3 regions of the Janthinobacterium sp. GW821-FHT03A03 genome follow, and region 2 is predicted to be linked to each of the others. Evidence: predicted binding sites of a transcription regulator. Region 2 holds the regulator's gene; each other region holds the start of a gene.
What was found. Region 2 encodes FNR, which switches genes on or off when oxygen is low (the NO sensors DNR and NnrR bind a similar motif). Its sites were predicted from a motif close to TTGATNNNNATCAA; they were not measured.

Region 1 (5,404 bases), on a different contig from region 2:
ATCACGGCCAGCAGCGAGCAGAAGCCGCCGCGCGTGCGCTTCACGGCTTACCGTGAAAGCTATCTGACGGCGAAGAAGGTGTGGCAGGTGTCGAGCGGCAGCGTGGTCATGGCCTTGCGCCTGATTCCCGCCAAGCTGAGCGCCACCATCGACGACGTGCGCGTGGCCTTGCAGGGCACGGGCGCGGCCGTGCCCATCAAGGTGTCGGAAGGCGGCGTGTTTGTCGTGCCCCTCAATGACGACATCGCCGCCCAGGATGGCAGTTTTTTCGTGAACAAGGGCAAGGGTGAGTTGACGGCGAATATCGTCATCCAGCCGTCTGTCGCGCGCGACGCGTGGAATGTCACGCGCATCGGCCAGGTCTTACACGACGCCAGGCGGGCCGTGCGGGCCATCACGCCGTGGTACAAGCGGCCGTTCGCCAATGAAGTGCAAGCGCTGGCCTTTTGCGCGGCCGAGCGGGGCAGCGCGCTGCAGCTGGTCGAAGGTGAACAGCTGATCGCCACCCTGCCCATGAACGAGCCGGCCGTCAACGACATCAACCAGCCCGTGTTTTGCAAGATTTTTGACGGCGAAGACAGATACCCGGGCCACTACCGCGTCGTCGTGCCCGAGCAGGCGACGGTAGTGCTGCTGTAACCTTAGTTGGGCTGGCGCTGCACCAGTTCCAGCGCCGCCGCCAGGGCCAGGTCCATGGTGGCCTGATGAAAGATCAGCCATTGCGGCAACAGCGACAGCGCATGGCGTCCCTGTTCCAGGTCGCCTTCATCGACGGCGGCCCAGGCATGGTGCAAGCCGCTGAGCACGCGCGCATGCTGTTCGCGGTGATTCGCCAGCGAAGGAAAGCCGATTTCCTCCATCAAATCCTCTTCTTCGCGGAAGTCGCGCTCGACAGCCGCGATGAGGTCGCGGAACGCAGCACTGAAATGCTGGTCGCTCAATTTTCCCAGCCGCGCCAGTTCCAGAAACAGCGCCTCATGCGCCTCGTCGATGGCGGGTACGCCCAGCGCCATCTCATCTTTCCAATACGATACGCCCATACCTGACCTCCCCGTTAAACCCGTCCCGAAGCGAAGCGGGCTGTTCCAGTGTGGACGCAGCGCAGGTCGAAATCCATGATCTGGATCAAAAGTATGGCGAAGAGGGGAGGAAGAAAACGAGACAAAAACAAACGAGTGCAGGGAACAAATTCCCACCCGCAACAAAGCGGTTTTTTAACGATGCGCCGTGTTACCGAGCGCCGCTGAAAAACGCCGCTGGCAAGGCGCCGTGCCGAAGGCAGTACGAATGTACGACGAGGCACGGCAACGCAGCCAGCGAAGTTTTCTCAGCCGCGCGTGTATTACTGCTTGGGCCAGTGGGCCCACATGCCCTGCGCATCCACATTCGGCACCTGCAACTGCTGCCCGGCCGACGTCTGCATCGCATCGCGCAGCACGAGGGGCACGAGCATCAGGGCCGACAGGGCCAGGCAGAGCAGCACTTTGAGCGTCAACATGGTCGTCTCCCGGTGTTCCGGCGGCGGCGCGGGGATGCGGCGCCTGCCGGCCACTCTCATTACGTACTACCATGCTTGCAGTTTAGTTCATCTGATTGAAACTTCAACTAGTTGCTGTGATGCACTGCACCAGCTGCCGGCCGTGATAACCCTATTTGGCCTTGCGGCTGCGCCGCGGCTTGCCGGCGGCGGGCAGGAAAGAGTCGAACCACACTTGCGTCAATTGCCGCGTATTTTTCGCCGCCTCGCGCTTGACGGCGGCCGTGGCGTGGCCGCACGCCGTGTTGGCGATGCGGTTGGCGGCGCTCAGGTACATGCTCATCCAGGGGTTTTTCATGGGAGACCTCGCAGACAGTGAGTGGGCAGGCGGTCTTGCCGCCATGCCCCTACTGTAGCCGGATGGCTGGCGCCGACCGTGCGGCGGCCCACATAGCCGGGCGCTAGCCTGATGCAGATCAATACACGTCGCGGCGGTAGCGCCCGGCCGCCAGCAGGGCGTCGAGTCCCTCCTGGCCCAGCACTTCTTGCAGCACAGCATCGATTCCCGCCGCCATGCCTTGCAGGCTGCCGCACACGTAGACGATGGCCCCTTGCGCCAGCCAGTCGCGCAGTTCATGCGCGCAGGCGCGCAGGCGGTCCTGCACGTATTCGCGCTGGCCGCCATCGTTGCCATCGCGCGAAAAGACCTGGTCCAGGCGCGCCAGGTGGCCGGCGTCCAGCCAGCCTTGCAACTCTTCGGCGCAGACGCTGTCAAAAGCTTGCTGGCGCTCGCCGAACAGCAGCCAGTTGCGCGCCAGCCCCGCCCGCTGGCGGGCGCGCAGGTGCGCACGCAGGCCGGCCAGGCCGGAACCGTTGCCGATGTAGATGCAGGGCACGTCGACCAGGGCGGGGGCGAAGGCGGGATTGGCTTGCAGGCGCAGGCGGATGGGGCTGCCTGGCGGGGCGAAGCGCGTGAGCCAGCCGGAACAGATGCCGTAGCCCCCGTTGTCATCGCCCGCATGGCGCTCCTGGCGCACCAGCAATTGCAGTTCGCCATCGGAGGGCAGCGAAGCGATGGAGTAGCTGCGCGGCGCATGCTGGGCGCCGTTGGCGTCGCCCTCGCTGCCATCGCCGTTGCACGCAATGATTTCCGTCAGCGCGCCCGCTTGCCAGGCAGCATCGGCGGGGCCTGTCAAGGTGATTTCATGCAGTTCGCCACCCAGGCTGCCCGGGTTGAGCAGCACGCGGCGCGCCAGGCGCCACTCGGCGTACGACGCGTCTTCCTGCACGCCGATGGCGTCGATGGCGCTGCCGCTGCAGCGGGCCAGCGCCTGCGACCAGGCGGCCAGGGCGGCGGGGTCGTGCTTGTCGACCTCGATCAGCGGGAACAGGGGCGCAGCGCCCAGTGCTTGTAATTGTTGCGCCAGCGCATGGCCGAAGCCACAGAAGGCGCTGTAATGGCGGTCGCCCAGGGCCAGCATGCCGAAGTCCAGGCCGGCCAGCGGCGCACCCGAGGTCGCTTGCAGCAGGCGCGCGAAGCGGCGCGTGCCGTCCGGCGCCTCGCCTTCGCCAAAGGTGCTGGCGACGATCAGTGCCCGTTCGTACTGGCGCAATTGCGCGGGATCAAACTGCGCCAGCGATTGCACGTCGACGGCCACGCCCGCCTGTTGCAAGGCGCGCGCGCTTTCCAGGGCCAGGCGCTCGGCCTGACCCGACTGGCTGGCGTAGGCCACCAGGGTGGGCAAGCCCGTGTCCGTCTTGCCCGGTGCGCCGGCACCCAACAGGGCACGCTGCGCCTGCACAGCGCGTTTTGCCTTGCGGCGGCCCAGGTACAGCATCCAGCCCGTGATGGCGAACAGGGGCAGGCCAAGGCTGGCGAGCGTCACGATGATGCGGCCCGGCAAGCCAAAATACGTGCCCATGTGCAGCGGATAAATGATGTTGACCAGGCGCGCGCCCAGCGCCTGCTGGCTGTACGGCGCGTTTTCCGTGAGCCTGCCGTCGGCCGGCGCAATGCTCATGCGGCTGCGCGCCCGTTCGTGCGGCGCATCGCTGGCCAGCCACGTGAATTGCACGGCTTCGCCGGGGCGCGTGGGCAGGCGCACCGTGGCCAGGGTCCAGCCGGGGGCGTGCTGCTGGAAACTGCTCCAGGCCAGGCCGATGTCGGCGGCGGGCGATGGCTCCTTCGACGCGCCTTTTTTGCCCGGTGCCTGCGCCGTCCGGGACGGCTTGCCGGCCCAGGCGTCGATATTGTCGCGCACCACGTCATAGCTCCAGTAAATGCCCGTCAGGGTCAGCGCCACGTAGACCACCAGGCACCAGGTGCCGGCCACGGCGTGCAGATTCCACAAAAAGGAGCGGCCTTTTAATGCCGGGTCGAAGGTCAGCCAGGTGCGCCAGTCCAGCGGGCGGCGCGGCCAGCGCAGGTACAGGCCGGACAGTGCCAGGCCCAGCAGGCACAGGGCCAGCGCGCCTGCCACTTGCCGGCCCGGATCGCGCGGCAGCAGCAGCCAGCGGTGCAGCGATTCCGTCCACTCGAAAAATGCCGCGCCCGCCAGCGCCGGCTGGGTCGCGCCCGTGTACGGGTGCAGATAAACGGACTCGCCGCGCCGCTGGCCGTTCTTTGGCGCGAAGAACAGCCGGGGCGCCGCGCCCGCCTGCGCATACACGGTGACGGAGGCCACGCGCTGGCCGTGTTCGGCTGCGGCAATGCTGGCGAGCTGGGCCGGCGTCAGCGGCGCGCGCGCTTCCACGGGCACATGGCGCACGCCGGGGTTCAAAACGTCGAGCAATTCATCCTTGAAGGCCAGGGTGGCGCCGCTCAGGCCGATGATCACCAGCACCGTGCCGGCCGTGATGCCGATAAACCAGTGCAATTGAAACCAGACCTGCTTCCAGCTCCAGCGCCAGCGCCGTTGTTGCGGGGCGGCGGCAGGCGGGCGCTGCCGGCGGCTTGCGGACGCGGCGTCGGCATCGGTGCTGGCGCGCAACTGGGGCAGGGAGGAGGTGGTCATGGCGGCTTTCGATAGCGCTGCCACGCAGGGCGTCAGGCGTGGCAGGGGAGAAGGAAGGCTGACATACTATCGCAAACGAGAATCATTCGCAAATAAGTATCAGTTCATGAGGCGGGGAAAATAGCCACGGAATTGAGAAATGCTGACATTGATAATTTACATCACAGTGAAATTATGTAAAAATAAAAATCATTCTCATTCGTACTTATGAACTCGTCCTGAATTCTCGAACGTGCACTGCGATACAGGCTGACCCGCCTGCCAGGCAAATCGGGCAGCTCCTTGCTGCGTTTTTCCGTGCCCGCCATCGACGTTTTCAGCAGCCCGTGCGCGAGCCAGCACGGCTGGCTGGCGCACCGGCGCAGGACACTTCCTATAGCAATGACAACGTCGCGCCCGCCCGGTTCGCCCCGGGCGCTGCGCGTGACGGTGCTGTGACAGTTTTGTAGTACCCAAGCAAGCATGGCCAGCCAGGCGCTACGGCGCATTCGCCAGCTATATTCAGCCCACTTGATAGATTGAAAGAAAACGATGACATTGAAACACACCGCAGGCGCCGCCAAGCCAGCCGCTGCCATCCGCAGCCGCAAGCACCAGATTGCCGCCGCGCCGCGCATGCATGGCACGGCCCTGGCCGCTTTCGCCACCCTGGCCATGCCGCTGGCCTTGCACGCGCAAACGGTGGACAAGCCGCAGCAGTTGCAGGAAGTGAAAGTCATCGGCACGGCTGAGCGCCTGATCCAGGCGCCCGTCAAATCGGCCAACGACAAGCTGACGGCGCCCCTGCTCGACACGCCGAAATCCGTGACGGTGATTCCCGCCGAAATCATTTCGCAAACAGGCGCCGTCTCGCTGACGGACGCGCTGCGCACCGTGCCCGGCATTACCATCGGCGCCGGCGAAGGCGGCAACC
Region 2 (5,404 bases):
GTAGCGCAGCGCTTCCGTGCGCAGCCGTTCCACGGCCTGCAAGCCGTCGCCGACCACGTCCAGGGTGGCGCCCATGTGTTCGAGGATGCCGCGCGCCACGGCCTGGTTCAAATGATTGTCTTCCACCAGCAGGAAATGCACGCCGGCCAGTTGCGTGCCCAGCGGCTGGTGCAGGATGTGCTGTTCGCCGCCGTCGTGCTTGGCGATCAGCGCCTGGTGCAGGGCGTCGAACAGGCTCGATCCCGTGATCGGCTTCATCAGCACGACGTCGGCCTCGGCCGCGCTGGAGATTTCCTCGAGGTGGTTGCGGGCGAAGGCGTTGACCATCACGACGATGGGCTGGCGCTGGCCGGCGGCCGCCTGGCGGATGGCCTTGGCCGTGGCCAGGCCGTCCATCACGGGCATGTGCCAGTCGGCCAGCACCACGTCGTAGGGCTGCTGCTGCGCCAGGCGCTCGCGGTACAGCTCGATGGCGGCAAAGCCGGAATCGACCTCGTCGGCGTTCCAGCCCCAGGCCTCGATCAGCTTGACGATCAGTTCGCGCGTGGTGCGGTTATCGTCGGCCACCAGCAGGCGCAGCTGGCCCAGGGCCGGCGTGCGCCGCGTTTCGGCCGGCTGCGCCAGCAGCTCGAACGGCACGCTGAACCAGAAGCGGCTGCCCTTGCCTTCGCTGCTGGCGACGGCGATGTCGCCGCCCATCATGTGGATCAGCTGCTTGCTGATGGCCAGGCCCAGCCCCGTGCCGCCGAAGCGCCGCGTGATGCTCTGGTCGCCCTGCGAAAACGCGGCAAACAATTGCTGTTGCTGCAACTCCGTCATGCCGATGCCCGTATCGCGCACTTCGAAGCGCAGCCAGGCGCGGCCTTGCTGGCTGTCGGCCAGGCTGACGGCCACCACCACTTCGCCGCTCTCAGTAAACTTGATGGCGTTGCCGGCCAGGTTGACGAGAATCTGCTGCAGGCGCTGGGCGTCGCCCATGAGGCGCCGCGGCACGTCCGCTTCGACGGCGATGGCCAGCTCCAGTTCCTTTTCGCCCGCATTCATCGTCATCGTCGTGGCCAGCGTGTTCATGACCTCGTCGAGGTCGAATTCGACGGGCGACAGCTCCATGCGGCGCGCCTCGATCTTCGAATAGTCGAGCACATCGTTCAGGATGCCCAGCAGCGACTGGCCCGCCACGCGCACCATGGTCAGGTATTTGCGCTGTTCCGTATCGAGCTTGGTATTGCCTAACAGATACACCATGCCCAGCACGGCATTGAGGGGCGTGCGGATTTCATGGCTCATGTTGGCCACGAAATCGCTCTTCGCGCGGTTGGCCGCCTCGGCCCGGTCACGCTCCTGTTCCAGCTCGGCCGCGCGCGCTTCGAGCTCCTGCTGCAGCCGGTCGCGTTCGCTCATCAGGCTGTTGAACGCTTCCGTCAGCTCGCCGATCTCGTCGCGCTGCTGCACGGGAACGGGGGTGAAGCGGCTGCCGCTGGTGCGCAGGGCCTGCAGGGTGTCGCGCAGGCGCACCAGGGGCGAGAGCAGGCGCACGGTGACCCAGCCCAGCACCGACGCGGCCAGCAGCGAGGCGAGGATGCTCCACAGCACCAGCCGGTACAGCACGCCGTCGAACGGCTCGAAGGCGTCGTCGAGGGGCAGCGAGGCGGCCAGCAGCCAGTTCACGGATTTCAGGCGCTTGAAGCTGTTGACGGCCGTGATGCCGCGGCTGTTGGTGCTGACCATGCTGCCTTCGCCGTCGTCCTTCAGCAGCTGCGTGGTGGTCAGGTTGGCGTTCGGCTTGCGCGGCTGCAGCAAGCGGCTGGTGTCGGGGTGCAGCACGTAGCGCGGCACGGCGCCGCGCGTGAGGATGAAGTAATAGCCGCTCTTGCCGATCTTTTCCGTGCGCAAACGCCCCAGCAGGTTATCCTTGTACAGGCGCAATACGCCGATCACCACGCCGGCCACCTGGCCGTCGGCGGCCAGCACGGGCGCCACCATCTGCACGATGGGCATGCCGCTGGACTTGCCCAGCATCGGTTCGGTGATCATGGGCTGGCGCGTGCGCAGCACGGTCTGGAAGTACTCGCGCTCGGCCACGTTGATGCCGGCGCGCCCCGCCACTTCCGGCATGTCGGCCACGACGGCGCCGTGCGCGTTGAGCACCAGCACGTCGTCGAACAGCACCAGCATCGAGCGGCGCGAATAGTACTGGCGCAACTGGGCGGGCTGCGCGATCAGTTCCGGCGGCTGCTGCCTGGCCGTCAGGGTGACGATTTGCAGCAGCATGGCCAGCTTGTCATCGAGCTCGGCGGCGGTGCGGGTGATCAGCGATGACTGCTGGCTCAGCAGAACTCGGGTGAAGTCGTCGCGCATGTGCTGCACCTGGATCATGGTGACCAGCGCGATCATGGCGATCGAGGTCAGGCTGGTTGCCAGCGCGACTTTTGCTTTGATGCCGAGAGGCTTCATGATTTCCTTTTTCGGTACCGGGCGCTACAGGCGGCAGATAATGCCGTTAGGAATTTTCCTATCAATACATCAACTTGGCAAGCGGCGCCGCGCAAATGGCCCGCCCCGCACGGGCTTTTGACGATGTTGCCATATAATTAAAGTCCGAACGTCGTTTATTCAGCGAAATTACGGTGAAATTGGCACACGGCAACCGTGTATGCAGTAAACTTGTTATTGCATTTTCTAAAAGGTACCGACATGACTGAAGCGCTACTCTCTCCAACCTTGCCCACCGTGAACGTGGAAGCGTTGCGTGCGCGATGCTCGACCTGCAGCATGCATCAATTGTGCCTGCCGATGGGCCTCGACGTGGGCGACATGGACAGGCTGGACCAGATCATCGGCCGCCGCCGCAAGATCGCGCGCGGCGCCTCGCTGTTCCGCATCGGCGACTCGTTCCAGAACCTGTACGCGATCCGCCTGGGCCACTTCAAGACCTACCAGATCAATCCGGGCGGCGAAGAGCAGGTGACGGGTTTCCAGATGGCGGGCGAACTGCTGGGCATGGACGCCATCAGCGCCGACCGCCACCACTGTAATGCGGTGGCGCTGGAAGACAGCGAAGTATGTGAAATCCCGTTTTCCAGCCTGGAACAATTGCTGGGCAATATGCCGACCCTGCTGCGCCATTTCCACCGCATGATGAGCCAGGAAATCACGCGCGAGCAAAGCGTTATGTTGCTTTTAGGTAACATGCAGGCGACGCAGCGCTTTGCCGCCTTCATCGTCAACCTGGCGTCGCGCTATGAAGCGCGCGGCTATTCGAGCAGCAAATTCCAGCTGCGCATGTCGCGCGAGGAAATCGGCAACTACCTGGGACTGACCATCGAAAGCGTCAGCCGTTTATTGTCGAAATTCAAGAAGGAAGGCTGGCTGCGCGTGTCGAACCGCGAGATTGAAATCCTGCAGCCAGCGAAATTGAAGGCCATTACGGCCGGTACGGACGTCTGCAAATAACCGCACCGTCAAAACCGACTGCGCGTCGCGCTTTGCGGCCTGCGATGCTCGCTGTGCTATAGCACAGCTGTGCTTCTCAGCCACAAATCACTGCCGCTCGCTACGGTTTTCCCGCCACTGTACGTTATAGTTCCTCATCGGCGTGCAGCGCGATGCTGCGCTGCAGCGGCCAGGTCCAGATGCCGGACAGGCGCCATTCGCGCTTGTCGTTTTCCACCAGCACCTGCCAGCGGCTGCGTTCGAGCATCGGCAGCGCCACCGAGAAATTGCCGGCCGCATCGGGCTGCACCAGCAGCTTGATATCCTTTTCCGGCAGGGTCGCATGCGCCAGGTGCAGCAGCAAAGGCTTCTGGTACGCCTTGCCGAAGCTGTGCACGGAGCCGCTCAGGCGCGCTGCAGCGACGTCATACGCCAGGGTCGTATCCATCGCCAGGTCGCTGGCGATCGTGTCGCGCTTCAAATCCTGGTTGATGGCCTTGCCCTGCTTGTAATAATCGCCCACCACCAGCGCATCGGGTTGCGTAAACGCAATATAGCCCATGAAGCTGCCGACGACCACGGACAGGCCGGGACCGATCATCAGCAGCCATGGCCAGCGGTGCTTGTACCACGGGGCAACGGGGGCTTGCAGTTTCAGACTGTCGGACATTGTGTTCTCCTTGGGGCCAGACCCTGTGGGCCTGCCCCCGGCTTTTGCTTCCGGGTTGAGCATAAAATCAACCCAACGCATGATTGATGATACTCCTGCGGCGAAAATACCGGGGGCGGACCCGGAGGGCCCGACCCCGCATCACCGTTACCGCGGCACGATGAAGACCGCGCTTTCACGCACATGCAGCGACGGGTCGTCCAGCGATTGCAATTCGATTGCAATCTTGTTCGAGCCCTTTTCGCCCACGCCGTGCGGCACGCGCAGGCGGATCGGCCAGCCCAGCGTTTCCGTCGGCTGCAAGGTCACTTCTTCGCGCGTCAGCAAGGTCAGGCCCGGCAAGCCCGATGCGCTGATCTTGAAATGCTGGCTTTGCTCCGAGGTGTTCATGATCTGCAGGCGGTAGACGTTTTCGATCATGCCGTCTTCCACTTCGCGTCCCATCGAACCGCGGTCGCGGATCACGTCCATTTTCAGGGGCGTGCGCAGGGCCAGCGACGTACACACGGCGATGATGATCAGGGCCAGGATGGAGGTGTAGATCAGCACGCGCGGGCGCATGGCGCGCTGGCGTATCTGCTTCGAATCGAAGTTGTTTTCCATCGCATGGTCGGTACTGTAGCGTACCAGTCCCCGCGGCCGGTCGACCTTGTCCATCACGCTGTTGCAGGCATCGACGCAGGCGGCGCAGCCGATGCACTCATACTGCAGGCCGTTGCGGATATCGATACCGGTCGGACACACCTGCACGCACAGGGTGCAATCGATGCAGTCGCCCAGCTTGTCGTTGTTGCCGGCCTTCTTGCTCAGCGCGCCGCGTGGTTCGCCCCGCTTGGCATCGTAGGTGATGATCAGCGTGTCCTGGTCGAACATGGCGCTCTGGAAACGCGCGTAGGGGCACATGTATTTGCACACCTGCTCGCGCAGCCAGCCCGCGTTGCCGTAGGTTGCCAGGCTGTAGAACAAGACCCAGAACCATTCCCAGGGACCAAAGTTGAGGGTCTGCACGGAATGCGCGAGTTCCTTGATCGGCGTGAAGTAGCCGACAAAGGTAAAGCCCGTCCACAGGGCGATGGCGCCCCACACCAGGTGCTTGGCCGTCTTCTTGGCCGTCTTGCGCAGCGACGGGCCCTGCTTGTCGAGGGCCATGCGCGCGCTGCGCGTGCCTTCGATGCGGCGTTCGACCCACAGGAAGATTTCCGTGTACACCGTTTGCGGGCAGGAAAACCCGCACCACACCCGCCCCGCAATGGCCGTGACGAGGAACAGCAGATAGGCACAGATGATCAGCAGGGCCGCCAG
Region 3 (5,404 bases), on a different contig from region 2:
CGGAAATGAAGGCCCTGTAGTTGCTCAGGTCCTTGGGCAGGCCCGCCACATTGAAGGTGGTGCCGGCAGCCAAAGGAGCGGCCCAGTGGAACACCAGTTCGCCCTGGCCGAAGTGGATGGCCAGGTAGTCATAGGCGGCCGCGCTCGTATACGAATTGACGCCGCCGCTCAAGCCTGCCGTGGTGCCGGCAGTGCAGCCCGAGGTGGCGTTGTCGCAATACGAGACGGCGGGGCCCAGGCTGGTGCCAAAGACGCCATTGATATAGCCCTGGATATCCGATGGGCTTTGCGGCACCAGATTATCGTCATAATATTTCACCTGCAGCGCCGGCGATGGCGTATAGGTGACGGTGCTGCCGGCGATGACGAAACCGCTGGCCGGCCCCACGTCGACCCAGGTGGCCGCTTGCGCCGCACTTGCCAGTACGGTCATTGCGGCCAGCATGGATGCCTTGACGGCAATGCTCTTTATGCTTTCCATGAAAATCCCCTTTGTTGAAGACAGTCGCTTCTAGTATTGGGACGCGCCCCTGCCTGCCGGGGGATATCATCCCATTGCCCGTTTTACCTATCTTGTTAGCTATTTGCTGTGCGTAGAGAGTACGCAAATGAAAGCTTACTCTTGATGCAAATTAATACAATTTAAATAATACTATTGGTTCAGTTGACAACATCGCATACGGCTATGTATGGCTGTGCTAGCGATAGCCAACATGAGTGGAGGAAATGGCGTGACAAGGCAAGCCGCTTGTGCTAGCGGCTTGCCGGATGGGGGGCGGGGAGGGCGGGGCGGACTTCAGTCGCTGTTGTTGCTGACGCCAAACAGGCGATCCTTGGCGTTGAGCAGCTTTTGTACCTTGGCACCCATTTTCATCAGCTGCGCCATCGATTCGGGCGACAGCCGCTGCAAGTCGTCGAACCAGGTGTTGGCCAGGTCGACCAGTTCATACATTTCGCGCATGCGTTCCTGTGCATATTGATCCACGGGTTCCGTGGCCGGCGCCAGCAGCGATTCGCGCAGCACCGTCAGGGTGGGCGCCACTTCGCGGCGGCGGCGCTCGGCGGCCACGACGCGGAAGATCTGCCACACGTCGCCCAGCGAGGAAAAATACTCGCGCCGGTCGCCGGGGATGCGCGATTGGCGGATCAGGCCCCAGCCCTGCAGTTCCTTCAGGCCGATGCTCACGTTCGAGCGCGAAAAACTCAGGTGCTCCGCGATTTCATCCGCGTGCAGGGGATGCTCCGCGACAAACAACAAGGCGTACACTTGCCCCACCGTGCGGTTAAAGCCCCAGCGGCTGCCCATCTCGCCGAAATGGCTGACGAAGGTGAGGATCAGCGGCGTCATTTGGATATTTTGAGTTTTCATAATTATCTGAATTTTTTCACGCCAAACCGCCCCGGTCAATTGATATATGTCATGTTTCGCAGTATTATACAAAAAATCGAATTTACAGAAAATTCTGAAAACTCAAAAAGTATAAGATGCCAACCACGCCCCTGACCTTGCCCCGCTTTGTCCTGCCCCGCGCCGCCAGCCTCGTGCAGGGCGGCGCGGCCCTGCTGTGGCTGCCCCAGGCGGCGTTGCTGGCCTGGGCCCTGCAAGCCATGCTGGGCGGTGCGCCCTGGCGCGCGGCCCTGCTGCCGGCGGCCGGCGTGCTGCTGCTGGGCGTGCTGCGCGCCTGGGGCGAGGCATGGGGGGCGCGGCGCATGTACGCGGCGGCCCGGGCCCACCTGTCGACCCTGCGCGCGCAAGTGGCGCAGGCGCTGGCGCGCCGTTCGCCGCTGGACCGCCGGCGCGCCCAGTCGGGGCAGGCGGCCAGCGTCATCGCCGAGCAGGCCGAAGCCATCGTGCCCTACCTGGTGCGCTACAGGCCGGCGCGCTGGAAGGTGATGACCGTGCCTTTCGTGATCCTCGCCGTCGTGACGCCGCTGTCGTGGATCGCCGCGCTGATCCTGCTCATCGCCGCGCCCCTGATCCCCGTCTTCATGGCCCTCGTGGGCATGGGCGCGCAGGCGGCCAGCCGCGCGCAGATGGTGGAAATGGGCAGCATGAACGCCTTTCTGCTGGACCGTTTGCGCGGCCTGGCCACCCTGCGCGCGCTGGGCGCCGTCGACGCCACGGCCGCGCGGCTGGACGCCTCGTCGCAATCCGTGCGCCGGCGCACGATGGTGGTGCTGCGCATCGCCTTTTTGTCGTCGGCCGTGCTGGAACTGTTTTCCGCGCTGGGCGTGGCCATGGTGGCCGCCTTCATCGGTTTCTCCTTGCTGGGCAGCCTCCATTTCGGCACCTGGGGCCGTGAACTGACGCTGGGGCAGGGCATGTTCATCCTGCTGCTGGCGCCCGCGTTTTTCGAGCCGCTGCGCGAGCTGGCCGCCGTCTGGCATGACAAGGCGGCCGGCGAAGCGGGCCTGGCCGGATTGAGCGACCTGGCCGAAGGCGGCGTGGCCTTGCCCGGCGCCGGCGTGGCAACGGCTGCCGTGTCCGCCGCCGCCATGGCGGTGGCGCCGGCGCCCGCGATTGACATCCATCAATTGTCTTTTGCCCATCCCGGCGAAGCGCCCGTGTTCGACGGTTTTGACTTGACCGTGCGCGCCGGCGAGCACGTGGCCCTGCTGGGCGCCAGCGGCGCCGGCAAGACCACCTTGCTGTCCCTGCTGGCCGGCCTGCTGCCCGCCAGCGGCGGCGAGATCCGCATCGGCGGCGTGCGCCTGACTGACAGTACCGTCAATACCCTGCGCCAGCGCATGGCCTGGATGGGCCAGCGCCCGCACGTGTTTGCCGCGTCCGTCAGCCAGAACGTCACGCTGGGCCGCAGCGGCGCCGGCGGCGGCCCCGCGCAGGTGACGCAGGCGCTGCACCTGGCCGACCTGGCCGGCGTGGCCCAGGCGCAGCCGGCCGTCATGCTCAGCGATGGCGGCCAGGGCCTGTCGGGCGGCGAAGCCGTGCGTCTGGCGCTGGCCCGCGTGGCCCTGCACCCGCATGCGGATCTGCTGCTCGTCGATGAACCGACGGCCCACCTGGACAGCGAAACGGCGGCGCGCGTCACCGACGCCCTGCTGGCCCTGGCGCAAGGCAAGACCATGCTCGTCGCCACGCACGACCCCGTGCTGGCCGGCCGGCTGCAGCGCGCGGTGCAGGTCGATGCGCCGGCGCAGGCACTGGAGCAGGAACAGCCGGCATGAAAACTTCCCTCATGCTGCACCCCGTCCTGCGGCAGCTGCTGCTGGCACAGCCGGGTAAATTGATCGCCGGCGCCGTGCTGGCGGCGCTGACGGTGGTGGCCGGCATGGCCCTGCTGGGCTTGTCCGGCTGGTTTATTACCGCCACCTCGATCGCCGGCCTGCACGCGTCCACGGCCATCGTGTTTGACGTCTTCGGCCCGTCGGCCGGCATCCGCCTGCTGGCCATCGGCCGCACGGGTTCGCGCTATGCGGAGCGCCTCGTCACGCACGACGCCACGTTTGCCGCGCTGGCGGCCATCCGCGTGCAGCTGTTTCGCGGCTGGTCGCGTCCCGAGGCGGCGGGCCGCTTGCTGCGCCAGCCCGCCAGGCTGCTGTTCCGCCTGACGGCCGACATCGACGCCCTCGAAGCGCTGTATTTGCGCCTGCTGGTGCCCGCTTTTTCCGCCCTGTGCGCGGCCTTGCTGGCCGGCGTGGCGCTGGGCGTGATGCAGTGGCAGCTGGGCGTCGGCCTGGCGCTGTGGCTGCTGGCCGCCGGCGGCGGCATCGGCTGGGTGGTGGCGCGGCGCGCGCGCCGGCCCGCCATCGTGCGCTCGCGCGCCATCGAAAAATTGCGTTCCGGCGCCATCGACCTGCTGGCGGGGCAGACGGACCTGGTGATGGCGGGCCGCATCGACGCCCAGTGCGCGGCGCTAGCGCGCATCGACGCCTCGCTGGCGCAAGCCGATTTTGCCCTGCAGCGCCTGGAGACGGCGGCCGGCGCCGCCTACGGCGTGGCCGGCAGCGCGCTACTTTCCGGCGTGCTGCTGGCCGTGGCCGGGCTGGCGCAGCAGCAGGCGCTGAGCGTGCCGGCGGCGGCGCTGGCCTTGCTGGTCGCCCTGACGGCCGTGGAACCGTTCGCCGGGCTGCGCCGCGGCGCGCTGGAAGCGGGACGCATGCTGCTGGCCATGCGCCGGCTGGCGCCGCGCCTCGATGCGCGCGAAGCCGCCGCGCCGCCCGCTGACCGCGCGACTGGCCTGCGCCTGGAACGCGTCAGCGCCGCGCATGCGGGCAGCAATGTTGCAATTTTGCATGACATATCGCTGCACATGGCCGCCGGCGAGCGCGTGGCCGTGATCGGCCCCAGCGGCGCGGGCAAGTCCACCCTGCTGGCCATCGCCGCGCGCGAGCTGGCGCCGCTGTCGGGCTGCGTCAGCGCGCCGCGCGCCTGCCTGCTGACGCAGAAAACGCAATTGTTCCAGGACAGCCTGCGCGACAACCTGCGCCTGGCCGATCCGTCCGCCAGCGACGCGCAGCTGTGGCAAGCCTTGCACGCGGCCGGCCTGGACGGCGAGGTGCGGGCCTTCGCGGGCGGCCTGGACACCATGCTGGGCGAGGGCGGCCTGGGCCTGTCCGGCGGCCAGGCCCGTCGGCTGGCCCTGGCACGCCTGTTCCTGCACGAATCGACCTTGTGGCTGCTGGACGAGGCGACGGAAGCGCTCAATGCGCAGACGGCGATCGACGTGCTGCAGCGCCTGCGCGCGCGCAGCGCGGGACGGACCTTGCTGATCGCAAGCCACCTGCGGCGCGAGGCGGCGCTGGCGGACCGGCTGCTGCGCATCCGCGACGGCCGCATCGTCGAGGACGTGCGGCGCGGCACGGACGCCTTCGAGGCGGCGCTGGCGGGCTTGCGCGGGGATTGACGAAGCACAAGGGAAGAATAAGGGCGAGACAGGCGGCGCTGCCTGACCGCTTTGCAACACTGGCGCCAAAGGAACTACACCAGATAGTTGGCAAGTTAGCAAATTAAATACCAAGTTTACACACAGTCGGGAAATACCAAGGAAATCATATGGACTTCGATATTGTCGCTTTATCCAGACTGCAGTTCGCGCTGACAGCTCTGTACCACTTTATATTCGTGCCGCTGACGATAGGGCTGTCAGTGATCCTCGCCATCATGGAGACGGTTTACGTGATGACGAACCGCCCCATCTGGCGCGACATGACCAAGTTCTGGGGTGTCTTGTTCGGCATCAACTTCGCCATGGGCGTGGCGACGGGCATCGTCATGGAATTCCAGTTCGGCATGAACTGGAGCTATTACAGTCATTATGTGGGCGACATTTTCGGCGCGCCGCTGGCCATCGAGGGCTTGATGGCCTTCTTCCTGGAAGCGACCTTCGTCGGCCTGTTCTTCTTCGGCTGGGACAAGCTGTCGAAGCGGGGCCACCTGGTCACC

Region 1: a site for FNR is predicted at 1,116-1,129, ahead of AC07VI_RS18045 (bacteriohemerythrin). Genes of this name have one in related genera too.
Region 3: a site for FNR is predicted at 1,409-1,422, ahead of cydD (thiol reductant ABC exporter subunit CydD). Genes of this name have one in related genera too.

Annotation. Positions count from the first base shown of each region.
Region 1 covers NZ_JBWKUZ010000009.1:123,579-128,982, forward strand. Annotated here, with positions in the region: gene AC07VI_RS18040 (hypothetical protein) at 1-639, shown strand, start outside; gene AC07VI_RS18045 (bacteriohemerythrin) at 642-1,040, opposite strand; gene AC07VI_RS18050 (hypothetical protein) at 1,343-1,498, opposite strand; gene AC07VI_RS18055 (hypothetical protein) at 1,650-1,835, opposite strand; gene AC07VI_RS18060 (PepSY domain-containing protein) at 1,954-4,491, opposite strand; gene AC07VI_RS18065 (hypothetical protein) at 4,653-4,979, opposite strand; gene AC07VI_RS18070 (TonB-dependent receptor) at 5,023-5,404, shown strand, end outside.
Region 2 covers NZ_JBWKUZ010000014.1:63,789-69,192, forward strand. Annotated here, with positions in the region: gene AC07VI_RS21350 (response regulator) at 1-2,454, opposite strand, end outside; gene fnr (fumarate/nitrate reduction transcriptional regulator Fnr) at 2,695-3,453, shown strand; gene AC07VI_RS21360 (FixH family protein) at 3,578-4,102, opposite strand; gene ccoG (cytochrome c oxidase accessory protein CcoG) at 4,250-5,404, opposite strand, start outside.
Region 3 covers NZ_JBWKUZ010000009.1:107,644-113,047, forward strand. Annotated here, with positions in the region: gene AC07VI_RS17970 (PEP-CTERM sorting domain-containing protein) at 1-481, opposite strand, end outside; gene AC07VI_RS17975 (GbsR/MarR family transcriptional regulator) at 797-1,348, opposite strand; gene cydD (thiol reductant ABC exporter subunit CydD) at 1,486-3,186, shown strand; gene AC07VI_RS17985 (amino acid ABC transporter ATP-binding/permease protein) at 3,183-4,865, shown strand; gene AC07VI_RS17990 (cytochrome ubiquinol oxidase subunit I) at 5,015-5,404, shown strand, end outside.